Regions from separate parts of the Photobacterium kishitanii genome, predicted to be linked through region 3. Evidence: riboswitches for the same ligand, from Rfam matches in the RefSeq annotation. Region 3 holds a riboswitch; each other region holds the start of a gene.
What was found. A riboswitch is a leader RNA that binds a small molecule or an ion and turns the genes downstream of it on or off. The one in region 3 is predicted to bind lysine.

Region 1: linked by a shared signal. The riboswitch ahead of PPBDW_RS06690 (Na+/H+ antiporter NhaC family protein) and the one ahead of PPBDW_RS10885 (Na+/H+ antiporter NhaC family protein) in region 3 are both predicted to bind lysine.
Region 2: linked by a shared signal. The riboswitch ahead of lysC (lysine-sensitive aspartokinase 3) and the one ahead of PPBDW_RS10885 (Na+/H+ antiporter NhaC family protein) in region 3 are both predicted to bind lysine.

Annotation. Positions count from the first base shown of each region.
Region 1 is NZ_LN794352.1:1,400,689-1,402,968, forward strand. It holds gene PPBDW_RS06690 (Na+/H+ antiporter NhaC family protein) at 1-1,145, opposite strand, end outside; lysine riboswitch at 1,229-1,403, opposite strand; gene ccoP (cytochrome-c oxidase, cbb3-type subunit III) at 1,556-2,280, opposite strand, start outside.
Region 2 is NZ_LN794352.1:349,381-351,660, reverse strand. It holds gene PPBDW_RS01895 (pyridoxal-phosphate-dependent aminotransferase family protein) at 1-430, opposite strand, end outside; lysine riboswitch at 635-817, shown strand; gene lysC (lysine-sensitive aspartokinase 3) at 925-2,280, shown strand, end outside.
Region 3 is NZ_LN794352.1:2,320,452-2,322,731, reverse strand. It holds gene PPBDW_RS10890 (H-NS family histone-like protein) at 113-508, opposite strand; lysine riboswitch at 887-1,068, shown strand; gene PPBDW_RS10885 (Na+/H+ antiporter NhaC family protein) at 1,177-2,280, shown strand, end outside.

The DNA of each region.
Region 1 (2,280 bases), 920 kb from region 3:
CCATTCTTAGTTAATGATGCTAAGTATTGTCCAGTTTCCATATCACTAACAACAGTACCAATTGTCCATGCAAATAACAGAATGATAATTGCAGGCATCATCGCTTGAACGCCTTGAGGCGCAGCCGTTAACCATGTTTTTAATGGTAATTTTAAGCGTAGTGCCAATACAATTGATACCGCAAGACTACATAATGCAGCGTAAACTAATGATGAGCCAACATCTGTATGTTCTAGCGATCCAATTAGAGTAAATGCCTGACCTTTAGCTGCTAATACATCAGCACCACTTATGATCATAAACATAACGCTAGTAACTGTTAGAGTTAGAATAGGTAAGACCATATCAACCATGGTGCCATTACCTTCACCTTCGGTGGTGATTTCTAGCCCTTTAGGGTGACCTTTAGACTCATCCCAAAGTTGACCTTCACGAGCACGTTCTTCATGCTTGCGCATTGGGCCAATATCAAGCTGGAATGTGATAACTACAAGTACCATTAATAAGGTAAATACAGCATACAGGTTCATTGGAATCATTTGTACGAACAATGATATAGGACTAGTTTCGGTAATATCATTAGTGACTAAAATCCCACCTAGAATAGCGATGATATATGCGCCCCATGATGAGATAGGGGTAATTACACATACAGGCGCTGCAGTTGAATCAAGCAGATAAGCCAATTTCGCACGTGAAATTTGAAAGCGATCAGTCACAGGACGACAAATGGGCCCAACAGATAAGCTATGAAAAAAGTCATCAATGAAAAAAGCAAATACCATCATACCCGTTAAGATATTCGCACTGCGACGATCTTTACAGCGACGAACACCCCATTCAGCGAAGGCTTTAGTTGCCCCTGTTGCGGTCATTAAGCTAATCAATCCGCCCAGTAATAACATAAATAACAACATGTTAACGTTACTGGTATTGACAGCACCATCAGCCCAAACTAAGCCAAGAATTTGATGTAAAAGATATTGTAGTGCAGCGAGTGGGTTGTAATTATTTAGAAGGATTGATCCTGCAATTATGCCCACGCCTAAAGATAACAATACGCGGCGGGTAGTAATTGCAAGAATAACTGCCAGTAGTGCAGGTACCACTGATAATAGTGAATCAGAATATTGGATTAAATTCATGGATCTCTTAAACACCTATAATAAGGTGGAGATCTACCGAAAGGATAGAGAAACAGATTTCTTGAGAAATAATACTTCTTATCCCTTAGGGTAGCGCTCCATAGACAAAATAACTATGGCAGTTCTGCACTTCTTAAATACAGAACCAGCGATCATTGATGACTCAATAATCACTTCGGCGCTGACTCCTTTCCTCGGCTTTCATTGGGGATCTCCCTCCAACCGAATACTCTTAGGCAGCGCGCCTCTACTCAAAGGATTAAGGCTTGACTATACCGATATATTTTTCACAAGCAATAAAAAAAAACGCATAAATGTGTAATAGGTTTAAATTTCATCAAGTCGGCTAACTGATCGTGGTTTCAATCAGTTAGCTGAATGTTATTTCGTTATCGTTGCATATTGTTTCGTTATTCAGGATTATTATTCATTGGTTGAGTAAGGTTATGAATATTTCCAGCAAATCCAGCCTTGATAAGATCGGTGCGAATTTTGGTGACTTGGGTTGTTGTGATTGGAATGTCTCTACCACCTAATTTTTGACGTACAAATGTAATTAATTGTGCCAAATCTGCATCATTTAGAACGGTGTTAAAACTGCTCATCGGCATAAAGTCAATTTCTTGCTCTAAGTAATTAGGTACAAGGCCTCGAATGGTTACTGCAATCGTATCATAAGGGTCTTTATGCATAATAATGCCATTATTTAGCAGCGTGGGGGCAATGCCCTCACGACCTTTGCCGTCAGCGCCGTGGCAAGCGCCGCAAGTTTGAATATATAACCCGTAAAGTTGTTGTTCCTTTTTGAGTGGATCTGTAGCTGAACCTTCTAAATTAGGATCTTGAACATTGACTTGTGCTGGAATTAAGTCGCCAAAACCAGGCGGTGTGATTTGACCAACGGATTTATCAAGTACGTTGTATTTATCACCAGTAATGAGATATTCAGCAATCGCACTGACATCATCACGGGTTAAGTAACGGGTGCTGTTTTTCACTACTTCAGCCATGCCACCAAATGCAGTGCCTTTTTCTGAATGGCCTGTTTTTAGAAAATCAGTGAGTGAAGTAATGCTCCAACGATCTTGATAAAGTTCTGTGGCGGTAATGTCTGGTGCCATCCAGCCATCAATTA
Region 2 (2,280 bases), 2.0 Mb from region 3:
GTACAAATGCAACAATTTTAATCTCAGGATCGGCCTGTAATGCTTGTTCAACCAAAACGGGTGATACAGGTTCACCCCATGCATTATCAACCATAACCGCGATGCCACCGCAGCGTTCTACATTTTCACGCATTCGATCGCCAAACACGCCATTACGGCAAACTAATACCTTATCACCTACCTCAACTAAGTTAACAAAACACGCTTCCATACCCGCACTACCTGGAGCAGACACTGCAATCGTAAACGCATTGTTTGTTTGAAAAGCGTATTGCAACAACTGCTTGATCTCATCCATCATTTTAATAAATAACGGATCAAGATGACCAATTGTCGGTCGGCTCAACGCTTGCAAAACCTGCGGATAAATATCAGAAGGACCTGGCCCCATAAGGGTTCTTTGGGGAGGCATAAAACTGGTGATAGGCATAGATTCAACTCCATTAAATCATGATTATTATCAATAAGGTGTGCACGTTAGTGGTTATTACAGAATATTAGAGCAATACCAAAGCCGCAAGTAATACCCCCAAACCCTGTTCGCTACACATACTTTTTGTTAACTATCGAGAAATTATCATTTAACAATTGACAACCAAGGCGAATTTCCTATTCAATGATAACAGTGTTTATTCACTACAGAAGAGGTGCGTTACCCAGGTATCAATATTGTAGGTCCCAATCCTTAAACCATATTGAGAGGGGGGAGTAACGCCGAGATATAACGCGTTTGGGGCACGTTATATCGGCTATGAAAGTTGAATCTTTCAGGCTGTCATCTAAGTCAGGTTGACTATGATGGGGAGCTTCTGGGTAGCCGCTACCAGCGTTACTGCCTATTACCTCCTCGACAATGGACGTCGGGAATTCTTCCGAAGTAAATAACCTACCTTGCAGCATTTACGATAAAGGGAGAACACCGTAATGAGCATTACTCCAGCAGCAGCTATAAACCAGTTAATTGTCGCTAAATTTGGCGGTACTAGTGTTGCCGATTACGCAGCAATGTGTCGCAGTGCTGACATCGTTATCACTAACCCACACACTAAAATAGTATTAATTAGTGCCTGTTCGGGAGTAACTAACTTATTAGTTGCATTAGCCAATGGTATTAGTGATATCACTTCACGCCAGCAGCATTTACAGCAATTAACCAATATTCATCAACAGATCCTTGATCAACTGCAACACCCAAATACTGTTAGCGATGCTATTTATGCATTACTCGATGACATTGCTTCTGCCGCAACCCAAGCCGCAACTAAACCGTCACCACAACTAACCGATCAACTGGTCAGCCACGGCGAATTATTATCGACCCATCTGTTTAACCAAATTTTAGTTGAAATGAATGCTGCCGCGATTAGATTTGATATTCGTACTGTGATGCGAACTGACGCTCAATTTGGCAAAGCGATTCCACAACCAGAGATTATTCGTCAATTAGCTCAGCAACATTTAATACCACTCTTAGCTACCCATGTAGTGGTCTCACAAGGTTTTATTGGTAGTGATAGCCAAGGCAATACCACCACGCTTGGTCGAGGTGGCAGTGATTACAGCGCGGCATTAATTGCAGAAGCGACGGATGCTACTACCTTAGAAATCTGGACCGATGTACCAGGGATGTACACCACTGATCCACGTATTACCACCGCCGCTAAGCCGATTAAAGAAATCAGTTTTAGTGAAGCTTCTGAAATGGCAAACTTTGGCGCTAAAATACTCCATCCATCGACACTGGTACCAGCGGTACGGCAACAGATCCCAGTATTTGTCGGCTCATCAAAAGCTCCCCAGCAAGGCGGGACTTGGATTCGAAAAACAGTTGACCAAGCGCCGTTATTTAGAGCATTGGCACTGCGTGGTAATCAAACCATGGTGACCCTAACTAGCCTTAATATGTTTCATGCTTATGGCTTTCTAGCAGAAGTCTTCCGCATTCTGGCTGAGCATAAAATATCCGTCGATTTAATTACTACCTCAGAAGTCAGCGTATCATTAACACTTGATCAAACCGACACTGGCGGCGGAGCACCAACACTACCACTCGCTGCAGTAGAACAGCTCAATCAATTATGTCGTGTTGACATCGAACAAGGATTATCGCTAGTCGCATTAATTGGTAATCGTATGAGCAATAGTAAAGGCTCAGCTAAACATATTTTTGGCGCACTCGATGCTTATAATTTACGGCTAATTTGTTATGGCGCTAGCCCGCACAATTTATGCTTCTTGGTTGATGAGGCTGATGCAAAATCGGTGGTGAGCACGCTCCAT
Region 3 (2,280 bases):
ATGTTGTTTTATTCTTATTCGGGATATTTGTACGTGAAATAGTAATCATATAATTATTTGCAGATATAAAAAAAGCCTAAATAGTTTAGGCTTTTTATTTATTCTTTATATATTAGATCTCGAATTCTTCAAGAGCTTGACCATCATCTAGTGCTTTCTTTAGAGCGCTAGGTGTACGGCCTTGGCCTGTCCATGTTTTTTCATCGCCATTCTCATCGATGAATTTATATTTAGCCGGACGACTTGCACGCTTTGCTTTTGGTGCTTTAGCTAAACTTGCTAGTAATTCTTCAGGGTCAATACCGTCAGCTAAAAGCATTTCACGATATTGAGCTAGCTTTTCATTACGTTCATTTTCTTTTGCTTGTTCTTCAGCTTCAGCTTCAGAACGTTCAGTAACAACTGTTGTTAGTTTATCCAACGCTTCTTCAAGTTGTTCTAGTGTATATTCACGAGAAAGTGCGCGTAGGCTACGAAGATTTAAAAGCGCTTTCATTGCATCAGACATTTTATATTTCCTGTTATTTTTAATTAACTATAAATAATAATAGCAGCGTTAAAACATATTTTGCAATAGTAATACTTTTATACATTCAGTGTAAAACATTTTAATCACTTCTTTAATTTAAAAAGTATTTATATTTAGTATATGAGACTATTTATAAAATGTATCTTCATTAATAGTATAAATACAAGCGGAATAGTTTTAGTTATTGTTACAGCGTTTTATATGTTAAATGATAATAAAATTTAAAATGTTATGCTACTTCATTATTATTGGATGGTTATGGTTACATTTGGTCTATTTATGATTTTTGTTGTTAATTTTTTAGATTTCCGATGTTGCAATATTTCGCTATTTACGTAGAATGATTTATTCCTTAACGATAAGGGTAGAGGTGCATTGTTTATCAGTAACTAATACGAGGGTGATACCGATGACTATTAGCGAAAGGAGCCGATGCCGAAGTGAGATATAGCTATCAAATATTCTTACTGGGGTTGCATTGAAGAAGTGCAACACTGCCATAGTAGATAAACACATAACTATGGAGTGCTACTGTGGAGGCTGGAAAGGCTAACCTTCTTTCCTTATACTCAAATTAATATGCCATTGCGCCTATATCAAGCAGTAGATCTTCTAACCAAAATTGGTTGTCTTAGAGATCATAAACTTTGATAGATTTTTCCCATTCCTTAACATCCATTATTCCGCCGTTAGTTGCACTTGGCTTGGCGATTTTAACCCGTAGAGTGTTATTGTCTTTAGGTACTGGTGTTGTACTTGGAGCATTATTTCTTAACGATTTTTCTTTCGCAAATACAGGATCTTACCTTGCCACATCAATCAAAGGGCTGTTTATTTCTGATGGTGGTATTAATACTTGGAATATGAGTATCGTACTATTTTTAATATTGCTGGGAATGACGACAGCCTTATTGACACTTTCAGGTGGTACGCGTGCTTTTGCTGAGTGGGCACAAACTAAAATTAAGACCAAACGTGGGGCAAAACTTCTCGCTGCTTTTTTAGGCGTATTCATTTTTGTCGACGACTATTTTAATAGCCTTGCTGTTGGTTCTATCGCTCGCCCTGTTACTGATCGCTTTCAGGTATCACGTTCGAAATTAGCCTATATTCTTGATTCTACTGCCGCACCTATGTGTGTATTAATGCCGGCATCAAGTTGGGGGGCATATATTATTACCTTGATTGGCGGCATATTAGTCACTCATGGCGTTACGGAATATACGCCATTGAGTGCTTTTATGACGTTAGCACCAATGAACTTCTATGCTATTTTTGCGTTAGCAATGGTCTTTGTCGTGTCGTGGTTCCAATGGGATATTGGGCCGATGAGAAAGCATGAACTTGCTGCGAGTCATGGTCGCGGTACAGATGTTGGTGGTGACGTTGACGAGCAAGCTAAAGATTTAACCGAAGAACTCGATATAAAAGAAAGTCAGAATGGTCGCGTTGGCGATTTAGTATGGCCAATTGTTATTCTTATTATAGCGACGTTCTTTTTTATGGTGTTTACCGGCTATCAGGTACTAGCAGCAGAAGGTAAGCCGTTTGCACTATTAGGCGCCTTTGAAAATACCAATGTCGGTCAAGCATTATGCTTAGGTGGAGCCTTTGGTTTAGTTGCGGCAATCATACCGGTGTTTCGTCAGCGAATTCCAGTATCAGATATTGGTAACACATTATGGATTGGCGCAAAATCAATGTTTGGCGCGATATTAATTCTACTATTCGCATGGAGTATTGGTAGTGTT